DNA from 3 places in the Streptomyces sp. NBC_00376 genome. Region 3 is predicted to be linked to each of the others. Evidence: riboswitches for the same ligand, from Rfam matches in the RefSeq annotation. Region 3 holds a riboswitch; each other region holds the start of a gene.
What was found. A riboswitch is a leader RNA that binds a small molecule or an ion and turns the genes downstream of it on or off. The one in region 3 is predicted to bind cyclic di-AMP.
Positions count from the first base shown of each region.

Region 1 (10,523 bases), 550 kb from region 3:
CGCAGGTGCTCGACGTGGAAGAGGGCCTGGTCGAGGAGTTCGGCCACGTGGTTGTCGTACAGCGCGTAGATCACCGAGCGGCCCCGGCGCTCGCCCGTGACCAGGCCGAGGTTGCGCAGCAGCCGCAACTGGTGGGAGCAGGCGGACTGCTCCATGCCGACCGCGTCGGCGAGCTCCGTCGCGGGGCAGGGGCCCTCCTGGAGGCGCGCCAGAATGCGGAGCCGGGACGGCGTGGCGAGGGCCTGAAGGGTGGACGCCACCTCGGTGGCCCCCACCACGTCGAGGCGCTCGCGCGCGGTGGCAGCGGTCTTCGCGTCAACTCCGTGGCCCATGCCCTCATCCTACGGAGATGTATACATGAATGAGTGTTCATGTGATCCTGTATGGTGCGGAGGCCGAACCACTCCGCCCTCTCGCGTGAAGGATCACGCCCATGTCTTCCACCCTCACCCGCCCGGTCGCGCCCGCCGGCCCGGTCCGAACGGGGGGCCCTGGGCGGCGCACCCGGATCCTGGCCCTCCCGGAGGCCCGCTGGGCCGCTGCCGCGCTGCTGCTGTTCCTGGTCGCGCTGCCCCTGCAACTGCTCGGTGCCCCGTGGTGGACATGGGGCCCGCTGTACGCGCTGACGTACGTCACGGGCGGCTGGGAGCCGGGCTGGGAAGGGCTGAAGGCGCTCAGGGAGAAGACGCTCGACGTCGACCTGCTGATGGTCGTCGCGGCTCTCGGCGCGGCGGCGATCGGACAGGTGCTGGACGGCGCCCTGCTGATCGTCATCTTCGCGACCTCGGGCGCCCTGGAGGCGTTCGCCACCGCGCGGACGGCGGACTCGGTACGCGGACTGCTCGACCTGGCACCCGCCAGGGCCACCCGGCTCGGCGAAGCGGGTGCCGAAGAGACCGTGCCCACCGAGGAGTTGACGGTCGGGGACGTGATCCTGGTACGCCCCGGCGAACGCGTCGGGGCCGACGGCCGGGTGCTCGACGGGGCGAGCGAGGTGGACCAGGCAACCATCACCGGTGAGCCGCTGCCAGTGGCCAAGGAGCCCGGCGACGAGGTCTTCGCGGGAACCCTGAACGGCACCGGGGCGCTGCGGGTGACCGTGGAGCGCGACCCGTCCGATTCGGTGATCGCCCGGATCGTCGCCATGGTCGAGGAGGCATCGGGGACGAAGGCCCCCACCCAGCTGTTCATCGAGAAGGTCGAACAGCGGTACTCGATCGGCATGGTGGCCGCCACCATCGCCCTGTTCGCCGTGCCCCTGGCCTTCGGCGCGGCACTGCAGCCGACACTGCTCCGGGCGATGACCTTCATGATCGTGGCCTCGCCGTGCGCCGTGGTGCTGGCCACGATGCCGCCGCTGCTGTCCGCGATCGCCAACGCCGGACGGCACGGGGTGCTCATCAAGTCCGCCGTGGTGATGGAACGTCTCGGTCCGGTCGACGCCGTCGCACTCGACAAGACCGGCACCCTGACCGAAGGCACCCCACGCGTCACCGACATCCGTCCACTCGTGTCCTCGGGCCTGACCGAGGACGCCCTGCTCACGCTGGCGGCGGCCGCCGAGCATCCCAGCGAACACCCCCTCGCCCGCGCGGTCACCGAAGCCGCCCGGACCCGCGGTCTCGCCCTGCCGCCGGTGGCGGACTTCACCTCCGCCCCGGGCACCGGCGTCACCGCCACCGTCGACGGCCGCACGGTCGCCGTCGGCAGCCCGGCCCGCCTGCTGGACGTTCGTACCGGCGAGGCCGAGGCCGGGGCCGCCGCCGAACTCGCCGTACAACTGGAGGAGGACGGCCGCACCGCCGCCCTCGTCGTGCTCGACGGCACACCCGTGGGCGTCCTGGGCATCGCCGACCGGCTGCGCACCGACGCCCGGTCCACCGTCGCCCGCCTCACTCGACTCACCGGCGGCACACCGGTGCTGGTCACCGGGGACAACCCTCGTGCCGCCGCCCGTCTGGCCGCCGAGGTCGGCATCGATGACGTCCGGGCCGGTCTGCTGCCGCAGGACAAGGTGCACGCGGTCAAGGCGATGGAAAGCGCCGGGCGGAAGGTGCTGGTGGTCGGGGACGGCGTGAACGACGCCCCGGCCCTGGCCGCGGCCCACACGGGCATCGCCATGGGCAGGGCCGGCTCCGACCTGGCCCTGGAGACCGCCGACGCCGTCGTCGTCCGCGACGAACTCGCCACCGTCCCCACCGCCGTGGCGCTCTCGCGGCGGTGCCGCCGCCTCGTCGTGCAGAACCTGGTGATCGCGGCCGTCTTCATCACCGGCCTCGTCATCTGGGACCTGGCCGGCACGCTGCCGCTCCCGCTGGGTGTCGCCGGGCACGAGGGTTCCACCGTCATCGTCGGCCTCAACGGCCTTCGCCTGCTCCGCGACGCCGCCTGGACGCGCGCCGAGCGCGAACGCTGAACCCGGGGCAGGCGGGGCAGTACGGAACGGGAAACCCGGTGGGGGTATCGTCGGGCATGCACCGCAGGACCCGTCGACCTGTACGACCACCCGTACGAGCGAGCAATCGAGGCAGCCGTGTATCGCGGACGGACACGCACACCGGGAGCGTCCCGGCTGCTCGTGCTCCGTGCCGTCCTGCTCGGGCTGTTCCTCATGCACGGAGCACCCGCGAGCGCCGCGGAGGGCTGCCACGACGCGGTGACCGTCACGGCGGCCGCACCCGCGCCAGGGTCCATGCAGGCGACCGCCGGCCACGCGGCCATGGAGGCCGGGCACGGTTCCGCTCAGGCGGCTGCCGCCATGCCCGCGATGAACGGCGAGTCGTGCGTATTCACCCATGCCCGTGACCGGGTGCTGCCGCTGCTGATGTCGCTGGGCCTGGCGCTCGTGGCGGTTCAGACACTCGCCGGGCGCCGTACGGCCGTACGCGGACCGGCCCGGCGGGGACCGCCCTTGGCCGGCAGGGGGCTGCTGCTCCAGGTGTGCATCGCGCGGACGTGACAGGGATCCGCCGGTCCACGGCCCTTCGAGGCCGGACCGGTTGGACGAACCTGCCCCATTCGCGCGCCACGGACGTGGCGCACCCACCTGGAAAGAATTTCTGATGTCCGCTTCCCGCTGCTCCGCCGCCCGCCGCCGCACCCGCGCGGCCGCCGGCACCGTCGCCGCCCTCGTTCTGGCACTGACCGCCTGTGGCTCCTCCGACGGCTCGAAGTCCGACGGTTCGTCCATGCCCGGCATGGACCACGGCTCGGCCGGTGCCTCCGCACCGGCCACCCCCGGCGCCGAGTTCAACGATGCCGACGCGAAGTTCGCGCAGCAGATGATCCCGCACCACCAGCAGGCCATCGAGATGGCGAAGCTGGCCGACGGCCGCGCCGCCGACCCCGAGATCAAGAAGCTGGCCACCGCGATCGAGAAGGCCCAGGACCCCGAGATCGACACGATGAAGGGCTGGTTGACGTCGTGGGGCAAGCCGCTGCCCTCGTCCTCGTCCTCGATGGGTGACATGCCCGGGATGGATCACGGCTCGGACGGCTCGGCAATGCCCGGAATGATGTCCGGCAAGGACATGAGCGATCTGGCGGCCGCCAAGGGCAAGGACTTCGACAAGAAGTTCGCCCAGCTCATGATCGGGCACCACCAGGGCGCCGTCACCATGGCCGAGGACGAGCAGAAGAACGGCGACAACGCCGAGGCGAAGAAGCTCGCCGGTGCCGTCGTCACGGCCCAGACCGCCGAGATCGAGCAGATGAACAAGATCATCGACAGGCTCTGACCCCGGCAGGGGTGCGGGCCGCCGGCGTACGAAGGCTCGCACCCCTTTTCCCGGTCCGGCCGGTACGGGCACGTCCCAGCGACCGCAGTTCGGCCGGCGGCCCTCCGGCGCCGCTGCCGGACTTGCGGCCAGGAGGTAGTCGACCCGCCGACAGCGCGGTTAGCGTGACCGCATGGATCGTGACGAACAGTTGCTTCACGCCTCGTCGTTCGGCGCGGCGGCGGTCGCGTACGCCGAGCACCGCCCGGTTCGGCTCCCCGGAGCAGACCGGGTTCCCGCACGGGCAGCACCGCACCGCCGACTCCCGCGTCGCGACCGTCGCGACGCGGGCGGGGCTGCTCGTCATGCCGGAAGCGGAGCGAGAGGCCTTGCTGGGCCGGATCCGTGCCTTCCTCGCAAGCAGACCCGAGACCGCCCGCGGCGAGTTCACCCTCCCGATGCTGACCGGCGTGCTGCGCGTCCGGCGGCTGTGAGGCGCACGAGGCCGACAGCCCGGGCATCAACCGATCGGGCCGCGTAGCAGTTCGGCCACCTCCTCCGCGCCGGTCTCCCGCAGCTCCTCCCCGACCAGCAGCCACCTGGTGACACCGACCGATTCGAGGAAGGCCAGGTCGTGACTGGCGATCAGCAGCGCGCCCTCGTAGGAGTCGAGCGCACCGGTCAGCTGCCGCACACTGGCGATGTCGAGGTTGTTGGTCGGCTCGTCCAGCATCAGCAACTGCGGGGCCGGTGCGGCGAGCATCGTCGCCGCGAGGGCGGCACGGAAGCGTTCGCCGCCCGACAGTGTGCCCGCCGGCTGTTCCGCGCGCTTGCCCTGGAAGAGGAAGCGCGCGAGCTGGGCGCGGATGTGGTTGTCGGTGACCCCGGGCGCCATCCGGGCCACGTTCGCCGCGACGCTCAGTCCGTCGTCCAGCACATCGAGCCGCTGCGGCAGGAACCGCACCGGTACGAAGGTCCTGGCATCGCCGGACAACGGGGCCAGCTCACCGGTGAGCGTGCGCAGCAGCGTCGTCTTGCCGGCGCCGTTGCGGCCGACGAGCGCGATGCGCTCCGGCCCGTTCACCTGGAGGGTGCCCTCGCGCAGCCTGCCGAACCGCGGGCGCAGCCCGTTCAGGCGCAGCACGGTGCGCCCGGTGGGCACCGCCGTGTGCGGGAGGCTCACGCGGATCTCGGCGTCGTCGCGGATCGCGTCGGCGGCCTCCTCCCGGCGTTCGCGCGCCTCGTCGAGACGCTCCTCGTGGACGCCGCGAAGCCTGCCCGCCGACTCCTGTGCCGATCGCTTCCGGCGGCCTGCCAGGATCTTCGGGAGGCCGCCCTCGGCCTCCGCCTTCCGGCCGTTCCTCTGGCGCCGGGCCAGCTTCACCTGTGTCTCCTCCAGTTCACGCTTCTGGCGGCGCACATCGGCCTCCGCGGCGCGCAACATCCGCCCCGCGGCCTCCTGCTCGGCGGCCACGGCCTCCTCGTACGCCGACCAGCCGCCGCCGTACCAGTTCACCGAACCGGTGCGCAGTTCGGCGATGCGGTCGACGCGCTCCAGCAGTTCCCGGTCGTGGCTGACCACGACCAGTACGCCCGAGCGCCAGGAGTCGACGGCTTCGTAGAGCCTGCGGCGCGCGAACACATCGAGGTTGTTGGTGGGCTCGTCCAGGAGCAGGACGTCGGGGCGCTCCAGCAGCAGCGCGGCCAGCCGGAGCAGGACGGTCTCCCCTCCGGACAACTGCCCCACGGTGCGGTCCAGTTCGATGCCGCCGAGGCCGAGCGACCCCAGTGTCGCCAGGGCCCGTTCCTCGACGTCCCAGTCGTCGCCGATCGTCTCGAAGTGCTTCTCGTCGACGTCCCCGGCCTCGATGGCGCGCAGCGCGTCACGCCGCTCGGCGATGCCCAGGGCCCGGTCCACCCGCAGCGTGGTGTCGAGGGTGATGTTCTGCGGAAGGTGGGCGAGGCTGCCGCCGACGGTCACTGCCCCCTGGGACGGGCGCAGTTGACCGGCGAGCAGCCGCAGCAGGGTGGACTTGCCGGCGCCGTTGGTGCCGACGAGCCCGACGCGCCCCCGGCCGATGCTGAGCGAGAGCCCGTCGAAGACGGTGGTGCCGTCCGGCCACCGGAAGGCCAGGGCCGAGCAGGTGAGGGAGGCGTGGGGGGTGGTGGGTGTCGCCATGGTGTTCCTCGCATTCGCAAGCGCAGTGAAGGGGGCTTCGTATGCGAGCACCACGCGGCGACCGGGGAGCGGAGGGAGATGCGGCGGTCCTGAAGATCGAGGGACGGCTCATGCACCGAGGTCGCATCCACGCGGGGTCACGGGCAGTGCGAAGCACTGCTACTGCGTGACGGGCGCACGGGCAAAGCCGTACGGCGTGATGTTCGCGAACCTCAGATGCGCAACGTCCACCTCAATCGGAGACAACAGGACATCAAAACTGTAACGACCGGGGGGCGGAAAGGCAATGTCACCGGGCCTCGGCGGCCGCTGGGCGAAATGCCCGCTTTTGTGAATTCGTGGCGCGAGTCACGTTCGGCCCGCGGGATGCTGTGCCTCATGGATCGGTTCCCTTTCCGCGCAAGGGGAGCGGGTCGTGCGGTGTGAGGTGGATTACCGAAATTCCCGTTAATCGATCTTGTGGGTGAATTGCATTCGGAAATTGGGGTCTTGTCCCGTTCGGCTCTTCTCGCCTACGGTCACCGTCAATCCGGACGGAACGCCGAATCCTGCCGCTGTCCGGCCATCCGACCACCCATGCACGGCAGGAGCGGGGGACCCAGGTAAGCCGCCGGTCCGGAATCCGGAACGGCTCGGGGTGAAGCCGCGCTCGTGTGCGGCCAGGCATCTCCAGCCTGAACCCGACAGCTCACCTCGCAGGCGACGGAGAGGAATCCACCATGTCCGCAACGGGTACGTACCGCCGTCGCAAGTCCACCCCGCTGACCCGCGGTTTCATCGCCGTGGGCACGGGCGCCGCCGCTCTCCTGCTGCCGCTGCTCGGCGCCCACACCGCCTCGGCGGCTCCGGCGCAGTCCGCCGGCGTCGCCGCACCGGCAGCGCAGTACGCCAACGATCTGGACGGCTGGATCAAGGAGTCGCTGGCCGTCATGGCCGAGCACAACATCCCGGGCAGCTACAACAGCATCCACCGCAACATCATGCGCGAGTCGTCCGGCAACCCCCGGGCCATCAACAACTGGGACTCGAACGCCGCCGCCGGGACGCCGTCCAAGGGTCTCCTCCAGATCATCGATCCGACGTTCCGGGCCTACCACGTGCCCGGGACCTCGATGGACAGCTACGACCCGGTCGCCAACATCACGGCGGCGTGCAACTACGCGGCCGCCAGGTACGGCTCCATCGACAACGTCTTCGGGGCCTACTGACGTACGCGACACCGCTGCCGCACGGCCGGGTGCTCCGTCCCGAGGTCAGCCCGGCCTCGGGGGTGTCCAGTCGGCGTGGCAGAGGATCGTGCGGATCGTGACACGGGACGGTGCGAGACGCATCGCCGCGTTGCGCAGCGCGACGGCCGCCGGGTGGGACAGCTGTTGGCCCATCCGGCCGGCCTGCCGCGCGGCCCGCGCGACCGACTGGCTGCGGGGCCGACGCTCCGCGTCGTAGCGGCCGAGCGCCGACTCGACGGTCGCTTCGCCGGACAGCGCGGCGGCCAGTGTCGCCGCGTCCTCCAGTGCCTGGCAGGCCCCCTGGCCGAGATTCGGGGTCATGGCGTGCACCACCTCCGCGTACTTCCGCACCCGTCAGGCCCTGCTCACCGCGCTCGTCAGACGGCTCGTCGCGCACGACCAGGCGGAACTCCAGGCGGCCGGCGAGCGGGCGCCGGTGATGCGCGACGCCGGTGAACTGACGGACGGGCTCGCCGGTTTCGTCGAGCGGCGGCTGACGGGAGCGGGGCGGCAGCGGTCGCTCGCCCGCTACGCGTGCGCGGTCGAGAGCATGCGCCACCCGGAGCTGCGCGAGATTCTTGTGCCGCGGGAGAACGCGGCTCGTGACGCCGTGCGGGCTTTCCTGCGTGCGCGGGGGGTGGCCGACGCCGAAGGCCGCACGCTCACGCTGTTGGCCTGTGTGGACGGGCTGGTATTCGACCGGCTGGTGGGCGGCGGGGGAGTGTCGAGGGGCGAGATCTCGGGGCTGGTCGCCGCGGCCCTCCGTGACTCCGGCTCCGATGTGGGGCATGGCCGCGACGCCCCGGGGTGATGCCGGGCCGCGTCACTCCTGGGCGGGTTCCGCCGCCTGTCGCCGTGGTTCGCGGCGGGGCAGTACGGGAACGGTCGCCGCCTCCCCGCCCCGGACCGCCTGCACCACCGCGTCGTGCAGGCTACGGCTGTCCTCCTCCGAACAGCACCGCACCGGACTGCCCGACATGGTGAACCAGTCGATCGCACCGGTGTACTGCACAGTGACCTGGGCCGAGTCATCCGCCCAGGTCGTGTGAACGGTCAGGTCCCCGGACAGCACACCCACCTCGTCCGTGAGCACGCCACCGCGTCCCGAGAACACACCGCAAGTCGTCCATGACGCCCAAGCCATGTCTCCAGGCTGGCACCACGACAGCGGTTGCGCGACCCGTGAGCCCCGCACTTCGGCCCAGGTCCGGCGGCCCCGCCCTTCCGGATGCTGGAAATGGGGGAAACTTTCCACCGGGTCCGGCTGCGGTTCCCGCACCCCCCGATCCCCGTGCTTTGACGCGTTGTTAGCGCCAAATCGTCGAATAGGGCCCTCGGAACAACGAATTCCGAAGGTGAACACCTATTGACCTGCGGATCACGTCAGGATTGCATGTCGCGCTGGGAGTGACGAAACCACTCACCACGTCCTCGTCTGGAGGCGATACCGCTCCCGCGCTCGAACACCGCACCTGTTGATCGGAACCGCACGATGACCGAAACGCTCAGCGCTCCCCAGGCGCTCGCACCAGCGACCGGCCCCACCCCACAGAAGCTCAAGCGTTCCATCGGCGTCGTGGGCGGAACACTGCTCACCCTCTCCTGCGTGACGCCCGCCTCGACCCTCTTCGTGGTCGTGCCGGACCTGTTCTCCAGCCTCGGCACGTACACCGCCCTCACCATCGCCATCGGCTCGCTGCTCTGTATCGCGGTCGCCTTCTGCTACTCGGAACTGGGCACGCTCATTCCGAGCGCCGGGGGCGAGTACGCCATGGTGTCGACCATGGCGGGGCGGCTCGCCGGGTGGCTCGTCTTCGTGCTCTCGCTGCTGGTCGTGATGATCGTGCCCCCGGTCATCGCCATGGGAACGGCCGACTACCTCGCTCCCATCGTGCACATCCCGGCCTCCGTCGCGGGCGCCGGCGTCATGGTGCTCGCCACCCTCGCCGGTCTGCTGGACCTGCGTGCCAACGCGTGGATCACCGGCATCTTCCTGGTCCTCGAAGTGATCGCGGCGGCCGTCGTCGCCGTACTCGGCTTCGCGCACTCCGAGCGCGGTGCCTTGGCACTGGTGCACGGCTCGGTCGCCTCGTCGGGCGGCGGGAGTTCGACCGTCACCGCGATGATGGTGGTCTCCGGGCTCGCCATCGCGCTCTTCATCACCCAGGGCTTCTCCACGGCCGTCTACCTCTCGGAGGAGCTGGAGAACCCGCGGCGCAACGTGGCCCGCACCGTGCTCGCCACCCTCGCCATCTCCACGGCGGTCATCCTCGTCCCGGTCATCGCCATCACGCTGGGCGCCCCAGACCTGGCGGCACTGACCTCGGGCGACCTCAACACCATGGTCGCCGCCTGGTCCAACTCGGCCGTCGGGACCTTCGTCAGCCTCTGCGTCGCCCTCGCGATCATCAACGCGGGCATCGTGATGGTCATCCAGAACTCGCGGGTGCTGTTCGCCTCCGCCCGTGACAAGGCCTGGCCCGGGCCGGTCAACAACGCCCTGTCCCGGCTCGGCCGCTTCGGCTCCCCGTGGGTTGCGACCCTGGTCGTCGGCGTTCCCGGCGCGGCGCTCTGCTTCGTCAACCTCGACACCCTGTACGGCGTCACCGGGGTCTCCGTCACCGCGATGTACCTGCTGGTCGCCGTTGCCGCGCTGCTCTGCCGCCGCGGCGCGCACCGCGAGGCGCCGGCCTGGCGCATGCCGCTCTGGCCCGCGATCCCGGTCCTGCTGATCGCCGTACTGGCGTACATCCTGACCCAGCAGGAGACCGAGTACCTGCTGTGGACCGGCGGGATCACGGCGGTCGCCACGCTCTACTGGGCGTTCTACCTGCGGCCCCGCAAGGAGACCCGCTGGCTGGTCAGCATTCCGGAGGACGCACAGTCCTGACCCGGACCTGTTCCGTGCCGTGCCCGGCCCGGCGGCGGAGACCATCCGCAGGCGGGCCGGGCACGTGTCCGTCCGGGCCGCCGTCGCGGGCCGGATCGCCCGACCGGGCGCCGTGACGGCCCGACGACGGGCGGACCCACCCCCGACTCCCGCACAGTGGGGTGAGGACAGGCCGTCGTCACAACACGGGGAGTCGGACGGGATGAGCGTGGCACGGGTCGGAGTCGTCGTACACCAGGGCCGTCCCGAGGCCGTCGTCGCGGCGGGCGTCGTACGCGACTGGTGCGCCCGCGAAGGCATCCCCTGCACGGACATCGACGTGTGGCGCGAAGACGGGCGCAGGCGCGGCGGGCGCGAGGAGGCCGACGTCGCGGGCAATCCCGATCTCATTGTGACGCTCGGCGGCGACGGGACATTCCTGCGCGGCGCCCGGATCGCCGCCAAGAACGACGGCGCCGTCCTCGGGATCGACCTGGGCCGCGTCGGCTTCCTCACCGAGGTCCCGGCGA
Region 1 covers NZ_CP107960.1:617,270-627,792, reverse strand. Annotated here, with positions in the region: gene OG842_RS02980 (ArsR/SmtB family transcription factor) at 1-332, opposite strand, end outside; gene OG842_RS02975 (heavy metal translocating P-type ATPase) at 434-2,416, shown strand; gene OG842_RS02970 (hypothetical protein) at 2,579-2,959, shown strand; gene OG842_RS02965 (DUF305 domain-containing protein) at 3,063-3,737, shown strand; gene OG842_RS02960 (hypothetical protein) at 3,902-4,210, shown strand; gene OG842_RS02955 (ABC-F family ATP-binding cassette domain-containing protein) at 4,237-5,895, opposite strand; cyclic di-AMP (ydaO/yuaA leader) riboswitch at 6,457-6,612, shown strand; gene OG842_RS02950 (transglycosylase SLT domain-containing protein) at 6,615-7,103, shown strand; partial or broken gene OG842_RS02945 (FAD-dependent monooxygenase) at 7,149-7,454, opposite strand; gene OG842_RS02940 (TetR/AcrR family transcriptional regulator) at 7,444-7,935, shown strand; gene OG842_RS02935 (hypothetical protein) at 7,948-8,268, opposite strand; gene OG842_RS02930 (APC family permease) at 8,617-10,014, shown strand; gene OG842_RS02925 (NAD(+)/NADH kinase) at 10,217-10,523, shown strand, end outside.
Region 1: it holds a riboswitch for cyclic di-AMP, as region 3 does, so the genes downstream of both, OG842_RS02950 (transglycosylase SLT domain-containing protein) here and OG842_RS05420 (M23 family metallopeptidase) in region 3, are expected to answer to the same signal.

Region 2 (10,523 bases), 6.5 Mb from region 3:
GCCTCGCTCTTCACCGGCAGCGCCTCCGCCGCGCCCGGCACCACATCCACCGGGAGCCCGGCGCGCAGCGCCGACCGCACCGCCAGCCGCCGCAGACTGCGCTCGGGCTCGATGGCCACCACCTCCGACACCGCGGGCGGGTAGTGCGCGAAGTTCAGGCCATTGCCCGCGCCTATCTCGATGACCCGGCCGGACATGCCGTCCAACAGCTCCGAGCGCACCGCGGCCAGCCCCGCCTTGGTCTCCGCGACCACGCTCATCCGGGCGTAGAACCGGGCGAAGACGGGATGGTGCACCGCGTCCTGTGGGATTCTCGTGCTGCGCAGACGCATGACGGACCTCCTCGACCGGGCGCTCCGGCAGAAAGTGCGGCTACTTAGATTCTCCCCCGTCCCGCGCCGCTCATCCGCTCATCCGGCGGGCCGATTCCCGCCCAGCTCCGCCGCGAGCCAACTCCCGGCCCGCGCACGGAAGTCGGTGGGCTCCAGCGCTCCCGCACCGGCCGGCACCGCACCCAGCAGCGGGGCACCCGCCACCACGGGGAGGTCCGCCAGATTGCAGCGCGACGCCAGATCCGGCTCGGCGGGCATGCTGCCCACCACCACGCCGAGACACCCCAGCCCCCGGGCCCGCAGCGCCTCCGCGGTCAGCGCGGTGGTGTTGAGCGTGCCCAGACCGGCGGGCGTCACGACCAGTACCGGCGCGTCCAGCAGCCGGGCGGCGTCGGCGAGGGTCGAACCCTCGTCGTCGAACCGTACGAGCAGGCCCCCCGCACCCTCGATCAGCACCAGATCGTGTTCGGTCGCCAGCTTCTGCGCCGCGTCGGCGATCTCGTACGGCCGCACCGGCGGGAGACCAGCCCTGCGGGCGGCCGTTGCGGGAGCCAACGGCTCGGGAAACCGGGCCAGTTCGACCGCGGTGACATGGCCCCCCGCCAACCGTGCCACCTCTGCGGCATCACCGGGTTCGCCGGGGGCCAGCCCCGTCTGCGCCGGCTTGAGCACCGCGACGCCGCGGTCCGCGCACGCCGCCGCCACGGCCGCCGTCACGACCGTCTTGCCGATCTCCGTGCCCGTCCCCGTCACCACCAGAAACGTCATCTCAACCCTCTCGCGCAGCCGCGCACACGGCGCGGCAGATACGTGCCACATCCTCGTCACCGGTCACATACGGCGGCATCGTGTAGACGAGGTCGCGGAACGGCCGCAGCCACACCCCTTCCCGTACCGCCGCCCGGGTCGCGGCCGCCATGTCCACCTCGTGGTCGAGATGTACGACGCCGATCGCACCCAGCACCCGCACGTCCCGTACCCCGGGCAGTTCCGACGCCGGGGCGAGACCCTCCCGCAGCCCCGTGCCGATCCGCTTCACCTCCCGCTCCCAGTCCTGGCCGAGCAGCAGATCGACGGAGGCGCACGCCACCGCGGCGGCGAGCGGATTGCCCATGAACGTCGGTCCGTGCGCGAGCACCGGCACCTCGCCGCTGGAGATGCCCTCCGCCACCCGGGAGGTGCACAGGGTCGCCGCCATCGTCAGATAGCCGCCGGTCAGCGCCTTGCCCACACACATGACATCGGGGGAGACCCCCGCATGCCCGGCGGCGAACAGCTTCCCGGTGCGGCCGAAGCCTGTGGCGATCTCGTCGAACACCAGCAGCACCTCGTGCTCGTCGCACGCCTCGCGCAGCACCCGCAGATACGCGGGGGAGTGGAACCGCATTCCGCCCGCACCCTGCACCACCGGCTCCACGATCACCGCGGCCAGGCGGTCGGCGTGCTCGGCGATCAGCTCCCGCAGGTGCCGTACGTACGCGGGGTCCGGTTCCGCGTCGAAACCTGCCGGGGGCTCGTCCGCGAAGACCTGGCGGGGCAGCACCCCCGACCACAGCTCGTGCATGCCGCCCTCGGGGTCGCAGACCGACATCGGCTGCCAGGTGTCCCCGTGATAGCCGCCGCGCCAGGTGAGCAGCCGCTGCTTGGCGGGCCGCCCGGCCGAGCGCCAGTACTGCAGGCACATCTTGACCGCGACCTCGACGGAGACCGACCCCGAGTCGGAGAGGAAGACGTGCCGCAGTGGCTCCGGAGTGATCTCGACCAGCCGGGTGGCCAGCCGCACGGCGGGCTCATGGGTGAGCCCGCCGAACATCACATGGCTCATCCGGCCCAGCTGATCACGGGCCGCATCGTTGAGCACCGGATGGTTGTAGCCGTGCACCGCCGACCACCAGGACGACATGCCGTCGACCAACTCGCTCTGCCCGTGGGACGGTTCGGCCAGCCTCAGCCGCACCCCGGACGCGGACTCCACGACCAGTGGCTCCTGACGTCCCGGCATCGGGCCGTACGGATGCCAGACGTGGGCCCGGTCCAGGGACCGCAGCTCGGCCGGGGAGAGGGCCTCAGGCATTGGGGGCGAGATCCGTTCCCGCGCCACGACGGCGGACCGCCACCAGATCCGTGCGCGCGGCCGGCACCTCCTGGGCATCGGGCGCGGCCTCCCCGGGCGCGTCACCGCACGGGGCGCAGCCGCCGTCGTGCGAACCGCAGCCGCCGCGGGACTCCGCACGGTGCGCGGGCAGCGTCGTCGTGCCCGCCCCCTCCACCTCGAAACCGGCGTCCGCGATCATGTCCAGGTCCACCTGGCCCGCCTGCCCCTCGCTGGTGAGGTAGTCGCCCAGGAAGATCGAGTTGACCAGGTGCAGGGCCAGCGGCTGCATCGAGCGCAGATGGACCTCGCGCCCGCCCGCGAGCCGTACCTCCACGTCCGGGCAGACGAACCGGACCATCGCCAGAATCCGCAGACAGCGCTGCGGGGTGAGGTTCCACTCCTTTGCCAGCGGGGTTCCCTCGAACGGGATCAGGAAGTTCACCGGCACCGAGTCAGGATCCAGTTCGCGCAGCGAGAAGACGACATCGACCAGGTCGGCGTCGCTCTCGCCCATTCCGGCGATCAGTCCGGAACACGCCGAGAGCCCGGCGGCCTGCGCCTGCTGGACGGTCTCCACCCGGTCCGCGTAGGTGTGGGTGGTGGTGATGTCCCCGTACGTTCCCTCGGACGTGTTGAGGTTGTGGTTGTACGCGTCGGCACCCGCCGAACGCAGCCGGTCGGCCTGTCCGTCGGAGAGCAGACCGAGGCAGGCGCACACCTCGACGCCCTCGTTCTGTTCCTTGATCGCCTCGATGGTCTCCGACACCCGGTCGACATCGCGATCCGTCGGACCGCGGCCGCTCGCCACCAGGCACACCCGCTTGGCGCCGCCCGCCACCCCGGCGGCGGCGGCCTTCGACGCCTCGTCCGGTTTCAGCCAGGTGTACTTGAGGATCCCGGCCTTGGAGCCGAGCCGCTGCGAGCAGTACGAGCAGTCCTCGGGGCAGAGACCGGACTTGAGGTTGACCAGATAGTTCAGCTTCACGCGCCGCCCGAACCACTGACGGCGCACCTTTCCGGCCGCGGCCACCACTTCGAGCAGATCGTCGTCGGAGGTCGCCAGTACGGCGAGGGCTTCTTCGCGGGTCGGCAGCTCGCGCCGCAGCCCCTTGTCCACCAGCGTGTTCAGGAGGTCCATGGTCAAGATCCTGGCCTACGGCACGGCCCGCAGCCAAGGAGGAACCGGACAACAGAGCCCGCCGAGGGTGTGTGTATTGCCACACCATGACCTGTTGCAACCACGGTTAGGGTCTGTGAGCTGCCTACAAAAGGGACTGCTCATGCCCTTCGACCCGTTCGACTGGATCGACACCGAGGCGCGCCGCCGCGCGGACGCCGGACTCGTCCGGACCCTGCGCCCCCGGCCCGCCGCGTCCGGACTTCTGGACCTCGCGAGCAATGACTATCTGGGCCTGACCCGACACCCCGACGTCACCGCCGCCGCCGCCGAGGCCGCGCGCGAGTGGGGTGCGGGCGCGACCGGATCCCGACTGGTCACCGGCTCCACCGCACTGCACGCCGAACTCGAAGGCGAACTGGCCGAATTCTGCGGTTTCGAAGCGGCCCTGGTGCTGTCATCGGGTTATGCGGCCAACCTCGCGGCCGTCACGGCGCTCACCGGCCTTGGCTCGCTGATCGTCTCCGACGCGGGCAACCACGCCTCGATCGTGGACGGTTGTCGGCTCTCCCGCGCCGGAACCGCCGTCGTTCCGCATGCCGACCCCGAGGCCGTACGCAAGGCCCTGCAGGCGCACGGAGGACGGGCACTGGCCGTCACCGACTCGGTCTTCTCGGTCGACGGCGACGCGGCACCGCTGCCCGAACTGGCCGGAGTCTGCCGGGCCGAGGGCGCCGCACTGCTCGTCGACGACGCACACGGCCTGGGCGTGCTGGGAGACGGCGGCCGAGGGGCGCTCGCCGCCGCCGGTCTCGCGGGCGACGAAGGAATCGTCACCACGCTCACCCTCTCCAAGTCCCTGGGCAGCCAGGGCGGAGCGGTCCTCGGCCCGGCCCGGGTCATCGAACACCTCGTCAACGCGGCCCGGACGTTCATCTTCGACACCGGCCTTGCGCCGGCCGCGGCGGGCGCCGCACTCGGAAGCCTGCGGCTGCTGCGCCGGGAACCGGAACGGGCCACCCGGGCCCGCGCGGTTGCCTCGGAGCTGTACGAGCAGCTCACCGGGGCCGGCCTGACCGCCGTGCGACCGGACGCCGCCGTGGTCTCGGTGCGCGCCCCCTCGGCGGACGCGGCGGTCCGCTGGGCGGCCGACTGCCGTGCCGCCGGAATCGTGGTGGGCTGCTTCCGGCCCCCGTCGGTGCCGGACGGGGTGTCCCGGCTGCGGCTGACGGCGCGGGCCGACCTGACCGAGGACCAGATCGCCACCGCCGTGTCGGTCGTGCGGCGGACCGCTCCCGCCGGCTGACCGGCGAGGTACGGACCGCTCCGTCGGCCGACCGGAGAGGTCCGGGCCGCTTCCGTCAGCCGACCGGAGGGGTCTCGACCGCTCCCGTCAGCCGGCCGGCCCCCGGTGCAGGCCGACGACGAACGAGGTCCAGGCCGCCGCGGAGAACCGCAGCGGTGGTCTGGACACATCCTTGGAGTCCCGCACGGCCAGCCGCCCGTCACCGAACGGTGCGGCTTCCACACAGTTGTTCATACCCGTGCTGCGGCTGCTGCGCCGCCACCGTAAGCCGTGCTGTGCGAGGCAATCCGACATGACGCCCCCCTCGGGCGGTCCGGGGTCACTGACCGTCGCGTTCGATCGCGGCGATGAGGTCCAACGAGTGCTCCGGCGACAGCGCGTGAGCCTGCATCGTGCGGAAGGCCGAGCTGTACGCCTCAAGGTCTTCTTTCCGCTCCAGGTAGAGGCTACTCGTCAAATGGTCGAGAACAACCACATCCAGATCAGAAGTGCTCGGAAATGAGAAGATAACGAAAGGCCCGGTGAGGCCGGCATAGGCGCCCATCGAGAACGGAAGCAACTGGAGCTGCACATGGGGAAGTTGGGCCACCCGGGTCAGATGGCGCAGCTGCTCCCGCATCACCCGGCAGCCGCCGACCTCGCGCCGTAGCACCGCCTCGTCGAGCACCGCGCTCAGCCGCAGCGGCGGATCGGTCCGCAGCACCCCCTGCCTGGCGAGCCGCACCTCCACCAGGGAGTCCAGCTGGCCGGCCGGCAGCCCGTCCAACGAGGCCCGGGTCACCGCACGCGCGTATTCGGCCGTCTGCAACAGACCCGGCACCACCGAGGTCTCCAGCGTGCGCGCGGTCCGCGCCTGGGACTCCAGACTGATGAAGTCGCGGTACTGGGGTGGGATCAGACCTCGATAGGCATGCCACCATCCGGTGCCGCCACCACCCGCCGAACCCGCCAGTGCGGCAAGGAGATCCCGCAACTGGGGGTCGTCCACGCCGTAGATGTCCAGCAGCCGGGTCACATCGGCCGGCTGCACCCCGCTCATCCCGGTCTCGATCCGGCTCACCTTCGACTGGTGCCAGCCGAGCATCCGCGCCGCGTCCCGACTGGTCAGTCCCGACGCGTGGCGCAGACTCCGGAGCTCCTCCCCGAGCTTGCGGCGTCGAACCGCAGGGCCGTGCTGCATCCGCGGCCTCCCTCCCTCTTCTGCCGAGCGGACAGTGTGCCGCCCGCATAAGGTCTTGCGTGGCAGGGTTCACCGCTTTGAGCGATAGATATATGCATATCTTGGTGGATCGCCGTCCCAGAAGGCAGCATCGATGGCAATCTGGCGCGAAGCGCAACCTGTACCGATCGCGGGTCGGTTCGGGTGGGAAAGGGACGGCTCGCCATGGCAGACCATCAGGAAGCAAACCTCACTCTGCCGAGCGAGCCGGTCTCGGTCCCGGCGGCCCGCAGGTACGTGGCCCGGGTGCTCACCGAATGGGGTCTGGCCACCGGCACCGACTTCGCCGACAGTATCCAGCTCATTGTCTCGGAGCTCGCGACCAACGCCGTCCAGCACACCTTCGGGCAGTCGCCCACGTTCACCGTGGACCTCCGGCTGGAGCGGGAGGAGCAGCTGCACCTCGGGGTGACGGACAGTCACCCCCGCTGGCCCAGGCGGCTGCCCGCCGCCGTTCAGCAGGACAACGGCCGCGGCATGGTGATCATCCGCTGTCTGGCCAAGGAATGCGGCGGCCGACTCACCGTCACCCCCACCGCCGAGGGCGGCAAGACGGTGTGGATCGCGCTTCCATGGAGCATCCCCGTGCAGAGCTGACCGACGTGCTCATCCCGTTTCGCCGCACCGACGCGGTCACCCCGCTTCGCCGACCAGCCGCTGCGCCGAGCCCGCCTTCCCGAACCCGCTGCGCAACAGGGCCTGGAGCGTCGCCGCCGCGGCGCTCGCCCGGTCACCGCGGTGCACCACCGAGATCGTCCGCCGGAAGGAGGCGGGATCCAGCCGCCGTACGGACAGCGGCGTGGGTGACATCGCGGCGACCATCTCCGGGACGACTGCCATCCCGATGCCCGCACTGACCAGCGCGCACACCAGCGCATAGCCGGGCGACTCACAGACCACGGCGGGTGTCGCCCCGGCCTCGGCCAGCGCCTGCTCCACCCCGCGTCGCGGCGGATGCGTGGGCGCGCTGCTGATCAGCGGCCGGCCCGCCAGTTCGGTCACCGGCAGTCTCCCGCTGCCCTCGGACAGCATCTGGCCGACCGCCGTGATCAGCACCAGTTCCTCGACCAGCAGCGGTTCTGCGAAGACCCCGGCGGGCCAGGGCGTCGCGGCGGCCGGCTCGTACACATGGGTCAGCGCCAGATCGACCTCGCCGGCGGCCACCGCCGCCACCCCCTGGGGCGGTTCGTACTCGGTGACCGCCAGCTCCACATCCGGGTGGGCACGCCGGAAGGCGCTCAGCACCGGTGGCAGCAGATGGATGCCCGCCGTGGTGAACGTGCCGACCCGCAGGCGTCCGCCGGACAGTCCGGAGAGGCGGGCCAGCTCATGGCGGGCCTGGTCCATCTCGTCGAGGACGCGCCGGGCGCGTCCGGCCAGCAGTTCGCCCGCGGCCGTGAGCCGGGCCCCTCGGTGGTGACGTACCAGCAGTGCGGCGCCCGCCTCCCGCTCCAGCTTGGCGAGCTGCTGGGAGAGGGCCGGCGCGGTGTAGCCCAGACGTGCGGCGGCCCGGGTGATCGATCCGGCCTCCGCGACCGCCACCAGCGCCGCCAGCCGTGTCGGGTCGTACATTAAGCGTTCCTTTTGGCAGACCCAGAAGATTCCAAGTACATGCTAAAGGCTCTGTCGGGTCAGGGTGGACCCATGGACGCACAACTGATCGCCTTCGCCGGGGTCGCCGCAGGAATGGTCGCGCTGCCGGGCGCGGACTTCACCGTCGTTGTACGCAATGCGCTCGCCTCCCGGAGCGCGGGGGTGGCCAGCGCGCTGGGCGTGGCCGGCGGCCTGCTGGTGCACACCGCCCTGGCCGTCGCCGGGCTCGCCGCGGTGCTCGTGGCGGTGCCCGCCCTGTTGCGTACCGTCCAGCTGCTCGGCGGGGTCTATGTCCTGTACCTCGGCATCAGCGCCCTGCGCGCGGCCCGGCGCCGCGCCCCGGACGGGGACGGTCCCGAGGACCGGCCCGCGGACCGGGGACGCGTGCGCGCGCTGCGGCAGGGCTTCTTGACCAATGCGCTCAATCCCAAGGCGCCGGTGCTCTTCCTCAGCCTGCTGCCGCAGTTCGTCCCCGACGGGCAGCCGCCGCTGCCCAGGACCCTGCTGCTCGCGGCGATCGTCGTCGCGATGGCGCTGGTCTGGTTCCCGGCGGTGGCGCTCCTCGTGGACCGGCTGGGGCGGTGGCTGCGCCGGCCGCGCACCGCGCGCGCCATCGAGGGTGGCAGCGGCGCGGCGCTCACCGCGCTGGGGCTGGTGCTGGTGACCGGCCCGCTGCCGCACTGAGCGCGGGAGGGGCGACGGCCCCGGCCCGCCGGACGGGCCCCGCCTCAGCGGACCCGGCCGTAGTAGACGCTCTTGGTCCAGATCTTCTCCAGCCGCACCACGGAGCCGGTCCTCGGCGAGTGCCAGATCTTGCCCTTACCGGCATAGATCCCCACGTGGTAGACGCTGCGGCCGTAGTGGAAGAAGACCAGATCGCCGCGTTTGCGGTGCGAGGCCGAGATGTGCCGCGTCCGGTTGTACTGCTGCTGGGCCGTGCGGGGAAGCCTCTTGCCCGCCTTCTTGAACGAATAGAGCGTCAGCCCCGAGCAGTCGAAGCGGTTCGGGCCGGTGGCCCCCCAACCGTAGGGCGACCCCTTCTTCGATGCCGCGATCTTGAGCGCCTTCATCGACAGCGTCGCCGCCTGGGCGTCCGTCGCGGCGCCCGGGGCGAACATGGTGCCGCCGACGGCGGCGAGTGTGAGAACCGAGGCCGTACCGGCCCGGACGAGCAGAGACGGGACATGAACCTGCGCAGTCATGCGCAACCCTTCGTCAGCCGCCTGTGAAGGATGACCTGTCGGGTTCGGGCTGGCGAAGTTGCCCGGCCGCGTTCGGCGGCTTCACCCCGAGGGTCGACCGGTGTTCAGGTCGACCCGTTGTGCTCGGGTCCTCCACTCCTGCCGATCCACTTCTGTCGACCAGGCATCCGGACGGCGGCAGGACTCGGCGTCCGCCCGGACCGCCCCGCCGCGGTGGCGGGGGCTTGTCGTCCCAGGGATCTTGACTTACCGGCTGCCGGATTTCCGAGCTTGAACAGGGATTTGTGAGGCTCCTCACGACTGATCCGTTCGGGTGGGCATGGTGATTTTTGACGCTCCGCCGGTGATCCGGAAGGGGTTCGTACCAGGCACGGAAGGCAGGATTCCGCTCACTGTTCACGCGCGAAACGCAAGTTGAATGGTCCCTCGGGAGAGGGACTTCCTACGCCGAACGAGCGAGGATTTTCGGTGAGGCCGTCGGGCGTGTCGAGTACGGGAGTTGGGTGAAGGGCCGCCGGACGGCGAGGCAGGGGGAGTTGGGCGGGCCCCGCCGCCGGCACGCGGGCGCGGGAGTCGGTCAACTGCCCGGTGCAGGGGGTACGGTGACGCGTCCGGCCCGCCGTTCCCCGTCCAGCACGCGCAGCGCCCGGGCGAGCGTGGCGGCGTGGATGTGTGCCTCGCCGCGCTCGTGCATCAAGGCGAGGGCGTCCCGCAGCGCCCGTGACCGCGCCACGAGTGCCTGTGCGGCGCGCAGTGCGCCATAGGTGTCGCTGCCTCGGGCCGGGTTGATCCGGCCTACCTGGTCGAGGACTTCGAGGTAGTGGTCGATGAACTCCCCCTCGGCGCGGGTCAGTGCGGGCAGGGGTGGGAACTCCGGTGGCCGCATCGGGCGTTCACCTCGCGCCGTGCGGCGGGAGTGAGGAATTCCGGCTCTCCAGGACGTGGTCCACCAGCCCGTACGCCTTGGCGCCCGCCGCGTCGAGGATGAGGTCGCGTTCGGTGTCGGCGGTGATCTGCCCCTCGGTGCGGCCCGTGTGACGGGTCAACAGTGCGGTGAGCATCGCGCGGACCCGCTCCAGTTCCCGCGCCTCGATCTCCAGGTCGGACGGCCGGCCCCGCACCGGCTCGGTGAGCTCGGGCTGCCGCACGACGACCCGCGCGCCGGGCAGTGCGTGCCGCCGGCCGGGAGCGCCAGCGGCGAGCAGTGCGGAGGCGCAGGAACCGGCCTGGCCGAGACAGTAGGTCTCCACCTCGCAATCGAGGTACTGCATCGTGTCGTAGATCGCGGACATGGCCCCGAACGAGCCGCCGGGCGAGTTGATGTAGAGCGATACGGGCCGGTCCGGGGCGTCGTGCTCCAGGTACATGAGCTGCGCGATCAGATCGCCGGCCGCGGCGTCGTCGACCGGGGTGCCGAGGAAGACGATCCGTTCGGAGAGCAGCTTGGAGTACGGGTCGAGGGTGCGGGTCCCGTTGGATGTGCGCTCGGTGAACTCGGGCAGTACGTGACGGGCGGTGGGTTGGAACAGCATGGCGATGCCTTTCCTCCGGGGGCTGCACGGGGTCTGTACGGGCGCTGCACGGGGCCGCACCGGTTTCCGTGAAAAATGTACAGGACGTACAGAAGGTTAGGATGGAGGAATGATCCTGGTGATCCAC
Region 2 covers NZ_CP107960.1:7,623,841-7,634,363, forward strand. Annotated here, with positions in the region: gene OG842_RS34230 (class I SAM-dependent methyltransferase) at 1-332, opposite strand, end outside; gene bioD (dethiobiotin synthase) at 411-1,100, opposite strand; gene OG842_RS34240 (adenosylmethionine--8-amino-7-oxononanoate transaminase) at 1,102-2,406, opposite strand; gene bioB (biotin synthase BioB) at 2,399-3,565, opposite strand; gene OG842_RS34250 (8-amino-7-oxononanoate synthase) at 3,708-4,850, shown strand; gene OG842_RS34255 (DUF397 domain-containing protein) at 4,938-5,144, opposite strand; gene OG842_RS34260 (helix-turn-helix domain-containing protein) at 5,170-6,030, opposite strand; gene OG842_RS34265 (ATP-binding protein) at 6,235-6,666, shown strand; gene OG842_RS34270 (LysR family transcriptional regulator) at 6,703-7,641, opposite strand; gene OG842_RS34275 (LysE family translocator) at 7,714-8,346, shown strand; gene OG842_RS34280 (C40 family peptidase) at 8,391-8,864, opposite strand; cyclic di-AMP (ydaO/yuaA leader) riboswitch at 8,868-9,040, opposite strand; gene OG842_RS34285 (hypothetical protein) at 9,442-9,750, opposite strand; gene OG842_RS34290 (ATP-dependent Clp protease proteolytic subunit) at 9,758-10,393, opposite strand.
Region 2: it holds a riboswitch for cyclic di-AMP, as region 3 does, so the genes downstream of both, OG842_RS34280 (C40 family peptidase) here and OG842_RS05420 (M23 family metallopeptidase) in region 3, are expected to answer to the same signal.

Region 3 (10,523 bases):
GCTGCTCTCCGGCACCCGCTTCCCCCGGCTCACCCATCTCGGTCTGCGCAACAGCGAGCTGCAGAACGAGATCGCGGCGGCCGTGGCCTCCGCCCCCGTCATCGCCCAGCTGCGTGTCCTCGATCTGTCCAACGGCACCATGGGCGACGAGGGCGCGGCGGCGCTGCTGGACGGCCAGCCACTGACCCATCTCGAACAGCTCGATCTGCACCACCACTTCATGACCGAGCCGATGGAGCGCCGGATCGTGCAGGCGCTGGAGCCGCACGGTGTGCGGGTCGATGTGTCGGAGCGCGAGAAGCCCTGGGGCGACCGCGGCATCGAGGGCCGCTACACCTCGGCCTCGGAGTGACGTGCGATGACTGACATCGAACACCCCGAATCGTTCCACGGCCTGCCCGTCCACACCCTTCCCGGGCCCGGCCGGGCCACCGATGCCCCGCTCCCGGACGCCGGTTCGGTCGCGTGGCGGCTGGAGAGCGCCTGGCAGGGCGATCTGACGTTCGGCCCGCTGTGGCAGCACTTCCTCGACACGGTAGACACGACACAGGTGCGGGCCCTGGTGATCGGCGCCTGGTGGCAGGAGGAGTACGAGCCGTTCGCCCCGGTCGTCGATCTGCTGGTCGCGCACGCCGACCGTTTTCCCGCCCTGCGGGCGCTGTTCCTCGCCGATGTCGTCAGCGAGGAATGCGAATTGTCGTGGCTGGAGATGTGCGACATCACCCCGGTGGTCGAGGCGTTCGGGGAGCTGGAGGAGCTGACGGTGCGCGGCTCCGGCGAAGAGGTCGGCGACCGGCCGGTGATCGGGCTGCGGCCGGTGCGGCACAGGTCGCTCAAGTCACTGCGGTTCGAGTCCGGTGGGCTCCCGTCCGACGTCGTGCGCGCGATCGGCGCCTGCGAACTTCCCGCGCTGGAACGGCTCGAACTCTGGCTCGGCGTCACCGAGTACGGCGGGGACGCCACGGTCGAGGACCTCGCTCCGCTGCTCTCGGGTGCGACGTTCCCCGCCCTGCGCCATCTGGGGCTGCAGAACAGTGAGATCCAGGACGAAATCGCGGCCGCCGTGGCCTCCGCTCCGGTGGTCGCCCAGCTGGAATCGCTCTCGCTGTCGATGGGGACCCTGGGCGACGAGGGCGCCGAGGCGCTGCTCTCGGGTCAGCCGATCACCCATCTGAAGTCGCTGGATCTGCACCACCACTACATGAGCGACGCGATGGTGGAACGCCTGCGGAACCTGCTCGGAACCGAGCGGGTGAACGGCGAGATCGACGATGTCGAGTACTGGGATCCGGAAGAGGACGTCGACCGCTATGTCGCCGTCAGCGAGTAGTACGGCGGGCCGGGCGCCGCGCTTCGCCGTCGTGGGTGTGCCCGGCAATCGCCGGGTCACGTTCTTCCAGGACGCCGTGCGCGCCGCCGGGCTGCCGGCGGCGCGCGTCGTGCCCTGGTCGGCGGTCCTGCGCGGCGAAGCCGCCTTCCTGCCCGGCGAGACCGTACGGCTGGACTCGCCGGGTGAGGACGCCGAGGTGGAACGGCTTCTGCGGAGCGTCGACGATCCGACCAGGGTCGAGGGATCCGCCCTCTGGTACGGCCGGTTCACCGAGGCCGTACGGACGGTGACGCGGGCGGCGTCCGCTGCCGGTGCCGAACTGCTCGACGACCCCGGTGATGTCGCGGTCCTCTTCGACAAGCGGCTCTGCCATGGGGTACTGGACGGGGCCGGGGTGCCGGTCCCGGCGTCACCGACCTCGGGGGCCGCGGCACCCGAGGTGCGGGACTGGGCGGACGTACGCGAGCGGATGGCGGACCGCGGCATGTCCAGGGTCTTCGTGAAGCTCGCGCACGGCTCGTCCGCCTCGGGGGTCCTGGCCGTGGAGACGGCCGGGCCGGGCCGCATCAGGGCCACCACCTCGGTGGAGCGCGACGCATCCGGCCGGCTCTTCAACTCCCTGCGGGTACGCCGCATCACGACGGAGCCGGAGATCGCGGCGGTCGTCGACGCGCTCGCACCCGACGGGCTGCACATCGAGCGCTGGCTGCCCAAGGCCACCCGGCACGGCCGGGCGACGGACCTTCGGGTCGTGGTGGTGGACGGCCGGGCCACCCACGCCGTGGTGCGCACCAGCCACTCCCCCATGACCAATCTTCATCTCGGCGGCGAGCGTGGAGATCTCGACGCCGTCCGCGCGGCCGTCGAGGCGGCGGGCGGCAGTTGGAGCAAGGCCCTGGCCGTGTGCGAACGGGCCGCGGCGTGCTTCCCGGACACCCTGTGCGTGGGAGTCGATCTGCTGCCCGCGACCGGCTGGCGGCGCTTCGCCGTCGGCGAGGTCAACGCCTTCGGCGATCTGCTGCCGCGCCTGACCGGGCTCCCCGGCAGCGGCGCCGAGGGACTGGACACGTACGCGGCGCAGGTCGCCGCCGTACAGAACAGAGCAAGGAACCACCGTGCAACCGCCACCGCCTGACACCACCCCTGACACCGCTCCCGCGGACGCCCTGAACCCGGACACGAATGAACCGGACATGAGCGGGATCGTGGGCAGCCACGATCTGCTGCTCGTCACCCTCGACACACTGCGCCACGACGTGGCGGTGGAGCTCGCCGCCGAAGGACGCATTCCGCATCTGGCGCGTCATCTGCCGGGCGGTGTCTGGGAGAAGCGGCATGCGCCGGGAAGCTTCACCTACGCCTCCCACCAGGCGATCTTCGCGGGATTCCTGCCGACGCCGGCCGGCCCCGGACCGCACCCCCGGCTGTTCGCGGCGCGTTTCGCGGGCAGTGAGTCCACCGCCTCCGGCACCTTCGTCTACGACACGCCGGATCTGCTCTCCGGCCTCGCCGAGGTGGGCTACCGCACGGTGTGCATCGGCGGTGTCGGCTTCTTCAACCGGCAGCCGCCGCTCGGTTCCGTACTGCCGGACATGTTCCAGGAGAGCCACTGGGAGCCGGAGTTCGGCGTGGCGTCCCCCACCTCCTTCGAGGCCCAGGTGACCCGTGCCGAGAAGGTCGTCGCCGGACTCCCGGCGGAGCAGCGGCTGTTCCTCTTCGTCAATGTGTCCGCTCTGCACCAGCCCAACTGGTTCCACCGACCGGGGGCCACCCGCGAGGCGGGCGACTCCCGCGCCACCCACGCCGCCGCCCTGGAGTACGTCGACGCCCACATCGGCAGGCTCTTCGCCGCCGCGAGCAGTCGCCGCCGCTGCTTCGCCATCGTCTGCTCGGATCACGGCACGGCGTACGGGGACGATGGATACACCGGGCACCGGCTCGGTCACGAGTCCGTCTGGACCGTTCCGTACGCGCACTTCTTCCTGGAACCGGGGGCCACCGCACCATGAGCCGCACCACGACCGCCGCACCGGCCGTCCGGCCGTACCAGAGCTATGTGTACGCCTACCCGCACAAGACCGCATACCGGCCGCTCGCCGACCGGCCGGGGCTGCGCGAGCTGTGGGCGGCCGAGCGCAAGGACGCGCTCTCGCTCTACCTGCACATCCCGTTCTGCGAGGTCCGCTGCGGCTTCTGCAATCTGTTCACCCGGATCGGTGCCCCCGGCGAGCTGACGACCCGGTACCTCGACGCGCTGGACCGGCAGGCCGCCGCGGTCCGGGACGCGCTGGGCGACGACGGTCCGGTGCGGTTCGCCGCGGCGGCGTTCGGCGGGGGTACGCCCACGTTCCTGACCGCGGCGGAGCTGGAGCGGCTCTGCGACATCGCGGAGAAACGGATGGGCGCCGACCTGCGGTCCGTTCCGCTCTCGGTCGAGACGTCGCCGTCGACCGCGACGGCCGACCGGCTGGGCGTCCTCGCCGACCGCGGGACGACCAGGATCAGCATCGGGGTGCAGAGCTTCGTCGAGGCCGAGGCGCGGGCCGCCGTGCGCCCGCAGCGCCGTGCCGATGTGGAGGCGGCGCTGGACCGGATACGTGAAGCCCGCATCCCGGTCCTCAACATCGACCTGATCTACGGCATCGACGGGCAGACCGAGGAGAGCTGGCGCACCTCGCTGGACGCGGCGCTCGGCTGGCGGCCGGAGGAGCTGTACCTCTATCCGCTGTACGTGCGCCCCCTGACCGGACTGGGCCGGCTCGGTGCCGACAGCGAGGCCGCGGCGGACGCGGCCTGGGACGAGCTGCGGCTGCGGCTGTACCGCGCGGGCCGGGACCACGTCCTGGCCCATGGCTACGAGCAGGTGTCGATGCGGATGTTCCGACGCGCCGACGCCCCGCGGACGGACGGGCCCGACGACTACGCCTGCCAGACCGACGGCATGATCGGCCTGGGGTGCGGCGCCCGTTCGTACACCACGAAGCTGCACTACTCCTTCGACTACGCGGTGGAGATGCGGGAGGTGCGGGCGATCATCGACGGCTACACCGCCGCCGAGGACTTCTCGCACGCGGAGGTCGGACGGTACGTCGACGGCGACGAGGCACGCCGGCGCCACCTGCTTCAGTCGGTGCTCCAGGCCGAGGGGCTGCCACTGGCCGACTACCGGGAGCGGTTCGGCACCTCACCGGCCGACGACTTCCCGCTCGAGCTGGCCCGGTTCGAGGCGCGCGGCTGGCTCGACGCGTCGGCCGTGGCGTCCGGACGGCTGCGGCTCTCCCCCGAGGGCCTGGCCCACTCCGACGCACTGGGCCCGGAACTCTTCTCCCCCGAGGTGCGCGCCGCGATGGCCGCGTACGAACTGAAGTGAGCGCGTCGATGGACCTGACGATCCTCTACCGCGGGCCGCTCTCCTCGTGCGACTACGACTGTCCGTACTGCCCGTTCGCCAAGCGGCGCGACAGCCGGGAGCAGCTGCGCGCCGACCGGGCCGCACTGGAGCGGTTCACGGCGTGGGCCGCGGCGCAGACCGGTGACCGGATCTCGGTCCTGTTCACGCCGTGGGGCGAGGGCCTGGTCCGCTCCTGGTACCGCCGTGCCCTGGTCGAGCTGGCGCAGCTGCCGCACATTCGCCGGGTCGCGATCCAGACCAACATCAGCAGCCGTACGGGGTGGCTGGCCGAGGCCGGTGGGGCGGGCCGCGAGAAGATCGCGCTGTGGTGCACGTACCACCCGGGGCAGACGCCGCACGAGCGGTTCCTCGACAAATGCCGGGAGCTGACCGCGCTCGGCATCCGCCACAGCGTCGGTGTGGTCGGGCTCGACGACCACCTCGACGAGGCGCGACGGCTGCGCGCAGAGCTGCCGGACGAGGTCTATCTCTGGGTGAACGCCGCGGAGGGGCACACGTACACGGACGAGGAGGCGGACCGCTGGACGGCCATCGACCCGCTCTTCCCGTACAGCCGGCATCCGCACCGGTCGGCCGGGCTGCCCTGCCGGACCGGTGAGTCGGTCATCTCGGTGGACGGTGACGGCACCGTGCGCCGCTGTCATTTCGTACCGGCGGAGCTGGGCAATCTCTACGACGGGAGCTACCGGCGGGCGCTCGGTCCGCGGGCCTGTCCGCTGGCGGTCTGCGACTGCCACATCGGGTACGTGCACCTGGAGACGCTTCCGCTGTACGACGTCTTCGCGGGCGGTGTGCTGGAGCGGATCCCGGCGGCTGTGGTGCCGTCGCTCGCCGGACCCGCCTGAGGCTCAGGCGGGTCCGGCGGGCGACGGCACCACGGACCCGGACCGCCGTCTAGAGCGGCAGGAGGTCCGGGCGCTTCGCTTCGACGTGGTCGCCGGAGGACTCGCCGCGCAGCCGCCGGCCGATCCACGGAACCAGGTACTCACGCGCCCAGTGGATGTCGTCGCGCCGTACTTCGAGGGTGCCGCGCTGTGCCTGCGGGGGCCATTCCTGGTCGGGGTCGGCCGGTACGTCGATGCCGAGGACCTGGGCGGCGCGCAGCGCGACCCTGGTGTGTCCCTCGGGCGACAGGTGGAGCCGGTCGTCGTCCCAGGCACGCCGGTCCTGGACGGACCGCAGCGACCACAGGTCCAGGACCGGGCAGTCGTAGCGGTCGGCGATGGCCCGCACATGGGCGGTGTAGGTGGCGATCTTGCCGCGCAGATGGCGCAGCACGGGAACGCCGCGGGTGTCGAAGCCGGTGGTGACCATGACCGTGCCGACCGCCCCGGTCAGCTCGGCGACCGCGCGCTCGAAGCGCTCGGCCACGTCGTCGGGGTCGGTGCCCGGCCGGATGATGTCGTTGCCGCCCGCGCAGAAGCTCACCAGGTCGGGTGCGAGCTCCTTGGCGCGCGGCACCTGCTCCTCGACGATCTGGTCGAGGAGGCGTCCGCGTACGGCGAGATTGGCGTATCTGAAATTCCCGTGCGCGGAGCCTTCCGCGCCCGTCGTATCGGGGTCCGGGAGCTGGTCCGCGAGAAGTACCGCGAATCGGTCCGCCCAGCCGACGAAGGTCCCGTCCGGGCCGGGGTCGCCGACTCCCTCGGTGAAGCTGTCGCCGATCGCCGCGTACGACCCGATGACGCCCTGTCGGTTGTTGACGCCACGTTGGTTTTTTCTCGAATCGTCTGCCACAAACGCTTATCCTGCACCGCCGAATGTGACCTACGCGACCGTAATAAAGGGTTGACGGGTGGTGAGATAGACCACCCGGTCAGTTTTTGGTAAAGGGGGAATAAGCAGAAGGGGCGGTGCGCCGCCGCGCACCGCCCCTTCCGTGTTGCTCAGGTCATGCTTTGTCGCTCAGCTGCCCGGCCGTTCGGCTCAGACGTAGATGCCGTGCGAGGCCAGGAAGGCGATCGGGTCGATGTCCGAGCCGTACGCCGGGCCCGTGCGGACCTCGAAGTGCAGGTGCGGGCCGGTGACGTTGCCGGTGGCGCCGGAGAGGCCGACCTGCTGGCCGGTGCTCACGGCCTGGCCCGCCGAGACGGAGATGGAGGACAGGTGGCCGTACTGCGAGTAGTGGCCGTCGGCGTGCTTGACGACGACCTGGTTGCCGTACGCGCCGCCCCAGCCCGCGGCGACGACGGTGCCGGAGGTGATGGACTTGACGCTCGTGCCGGTGCCGACGGGGAAGTCGATGCCGGTGTGGCTGCCGCTGGACCAGTTGGAGCCGGAGGCGCGGTAGTTGGTGGTGTGATTGCCGGGGACCGGGTGGACGTAACCGGAGCCGGTGTTCTGGGTGACGGCCGGGGCGGAGGCCGGGGCCTTGGACTCCGGGGCGGCGGCGGAGGACTTGGCCGGGGCGGACTTCTCGACGACCACCGAGGGCGCCTTCGACGGGAGGGCCGAGCCGGTGCCGGCGCCGGTGGGCGCGGCGTTGCCGGAGGCCTTGACGCCGAGGGTCAGCTTCATGCCAGGGAAGATCAGGCTGGGGTCCTCGCCGACGACCGTGCGGTTGTCCTGGTACAGCTTCTGCCAGCCGCCCTTGATCTGGTGCTCGGCGGCGATCTTCGACAGGTAGTCGCCGGAGACGACGGAGTACGTCGTGGTGGCGGCCTGCTTCTGCGCGGCCGGGGCGGCGTGCGTGGCGGCAGCCGACTGCGGCGCGGCGGCCGGGGCGGCCTGCTCCGCGGCCTGGGCACCGGTGGCGCCGAGCAGCGGCAGTGCGACGACGGCGCCGCCGGCGCTCACCGCGGCGACGCCACGGGCGATCGTGCTGATCTTCGAACGACGGTGCTTACCCGATATGGGCATGGCGTGTTTCCTCTCCGGCGCCTGCGAGGTGAGCTGTCGGGTTCGGGCTGGAGATGCCCGGCCGCGCTGAGCGCGACTTCACCCCGAGCCGGCCGGATTTCTCCGGTCGGCGGCTTACCTGGTTCCCCCGCTCCTGCCACGCGATGAGTGGATGTGAATTCCGGACGGCGGCAGGATTAGGCGGTCCGACCGGATTGACGGTGACCGTAAGCGAGTCGGGATGACGAGAACAAGCCACGGGTTCCACACGGGAATCCGCGCCGGGGAAATCGGCGCGGAATTCCGGTCACACTCCGTGGATTAAGGATCTTGGCTTTCCGCGCGGCGCACGGATTACCCGACTCTCCCGTCGCCACACACCGTCACGGATATGATCCCGCTCACGAGGCATCCCCCATGTCCCTTATAAGCAGGCCATGTTCGGGCATATGCCCCTATTACGGACATATGCCTCTCATCATCCCCGTCGGAGCCTCAGCACCCGGGCGTCGAGATCACCCCGGAGCCCGGTGTGCAGCCCCTGGTGCAGCAGTGCCGAACCGTGGTGCACCGCCCCCGTGTCCAGGCAGGTGTACGTCGCCGCGGGGTCGAGCCCGCGCAGCCGCAGTACCGGGGGCCGCTCCCCGTACCGCTGCGCCTCCAACCACATCAGGACCACTGCGTCGTCCCCATGGACGTACTGGACCGCGCTCAGTGAGCCGCGCGGCGCACGCAGCCGGTACTGCTCGCCCTGCTGCACGACCGGCCGGATCTCCTTGTAGAGGTCCACCCAGGTCCGCGCCTCCGCCAGCTCCGCCTCGCTCCACTCGGTGAGGTCCCCACCGACCCCGAGCACACCGGCCATCGCGCTCACGAAACGGAAGCGCAGCGAGCTGACCCTGCCGTTGAGCTGGTCGTTCGGGCTGTCGGTGACCCAGGCGGCCATCACCCGGGCCGGGTGGAGGTGCCCGAAGCCCTCCTGGATGGCGAGACGGTCGAGCGGGTCGGTGTTGTCGGAGGTCCACACCTGGTCCGTACGGGACAGGATCCCCAGGTCGATCCGGCCCCCGCCGCCCGAGCAGGACTCGAACGCGACCGCGGGATGCGCGGCCCTGAGCCGGTCGATCAGCGCGTACAGGGCGTCCACATGCTCGATCCACAGCTTCTGCGGGTACCCCTCGCCCGGCCAGCCCGCGTCGGTGAAGCAGCGGTTGAAATCCCATTTCACATAGTCGACCGGAGTTTCGGTGAGCAGTGTGTCCAGCTGTTCCCAGAGATATGCCTGCACATCGGGGCGGGCCAGATTGAGCACCAGCTGGTTGCGGTACTCCGTCCGCACCCGCCCGGGGAAGTGCTGAACCCAGTCGGGATGCGCGCGATAGAGATCACTGTCGGCATTGACCATTTCCGGCTCGACCCAGATACCGAACTGCATACCGAGCCCGTGCACTTCGTCGGCGAGCGGCTTCAGCCCGCCGGGGAAGCGGTCCGGATTCGGTGTCCAGTCACCGAGCCCGGCCCGGTCGCTGGTCCGCTGCCCGAACCACGCGTCGTCCACGACGAACAGCTCGACGCCCATCGCCGCGGCCCGCTCGGCAAGGGCCCGCTGCTGGTCCAGCGAGATGTCGAAGCCCGTCGCCTCCCAGGAGTTGTAGAGCACCGGCCGCAGGTTCGCCGCGTCCGGGATCACATGGGCCAGCTGCCAGGCGTGCCAGGCGCGGCTCGCCCCGCCGAACCCCTGCCCGCTCCACAGACCGGCGAAGACGGGCGTGGTGTACGACTCCCCCGGCGCCATCCGCAGCAGTCCGGAGTCGTCGTAGCCGGCGCCTCCGGTGATCTGTACGAGCCCGTCGGGCAGCCGCTGCACGGAGATCCGCCACGACCCGGACCAGCCGAGTGCGCAGCCGTACACCTCGCCGCTCTCCTCGGTCGCGGCGCCGTCGGCGTCCAGCGCGACCCAGGGCAGGAACTGGTGGCCGGTGTGGCCCCGCCTGCTGGAGATGACGCTCTCGCCATGGATCAGCTCCGCCCGTTCGAGCCGTGATTCCGCCGCCCAGCGCCCGTGCAGCCGGCTCAGCCGCCAGCCGTCGCGGGCGGGCAGCGACCAGGCGGCCGCGTCGGCGCGCAGCAGTTCCAGCGGCGGGCCGTCCGGGCCGGCGTGGGCGACGGTGGCCCACCGCTCCACGACGTCGGAGTCGTCCCGCATCCGGTAGTGCAGGGTCAGGGCGAGCCGGTGCACCGAGTCGATGAAACCGATCCGCAGCTCGTCCCCGTCCGCCTCGGCCGCGCCGAAGGCCCACTCGGTACCCCGGACCTCGGGGGTACGCACCGAGAGGGCCGGGCGGACGAACCTGGGCCCGCCCTCCACCGGATACTCCTCCCGGCCGTCGAGGTGGGACTCGAAGGCCCTGAAGGGCAGCTCCGGTGCGGCGGCCAGCGCCTCGGCCGCCGCGAGGCCGATCCTCGGCCCCCAGTGCAGATGGACCAACTCGTCCTGCTCGGTCAGTCGCAGTGCGTAGCTGCTGCTCGCCCCGGTGAGCAGCCAGGTCCGGCCGGTTTTGCCCGTCTCGATCATCGCATCCCCACATTCGAACAGTTCCGCACATCATCGACCATCGGTCGGGTGCGGGCAACGGCCCGGCGAGGAATTGGCCGGGCGGATTCAATGCGGGAGAACCGGAGTTCGCCCGGGTATCGACAGGGAAAGGCCGAGATGATTGCCTGAAGAATCAATGTCGTATCGTCGCGGGAGTGGCCTTGCCTGCGACTCGCGCCGGCATCAGACACTCCAGGAGTCACCGTGACGCAGCAGTTGCCGCAGATCCCGTCGACGGAACCCGAACTGGCGGGTGTCCGCAACTTCCGCGACGTGGGCGGGCTGCCCACCGTGGACGGGCGTCGGGTGCGGCACGGGCGGCTCTTCCGCAGCGGTCACCTCGCGCA
Region 3 covers NZ_CP107960.1:1,171,674-1,182,196, forward strand. Annotated here, with positions in the region: gene OG842_RS05385 (STM4015 family protein) at 1-352, shown strand, start outside; gene OG842_RS05390 (STM4015 family protein) at 359-1,330, shown strand; gene OG842_RS05395 (STM4014 family protein) at 1,311-2,465, shown strand; gene OG842_RS05400 (STM4013/SEN3800 family hydrolase) at 2,524-3,339, shown strand; gene OG842_RS05405 (STM4012 family radical SAM protein) at 3,336-4,700, shown strand; gene OG842_RS05410 (STM4011 family radical SAM protein) at 4,709-5,587, shown strand; gene OG842_RS05415 (SGNH/GDSL hydrolase family protein) at 5,637-6,479, opposite strand; gene OG842_RS05420 (M23 family metallopeptidase) at 6,669-7,601, opposite strand; cyclic di-AMP (ydaO/yuaA leader) riboswitch at 7,605-7,761, opposite strand; gene OG842_RS05425 (alpha-galactosidase) at 8,059-10,155, opposite strand; gene OG842_RS05430 (tyrosine-protein phosphatase) at 10,381-10,523, shown strand, end outside.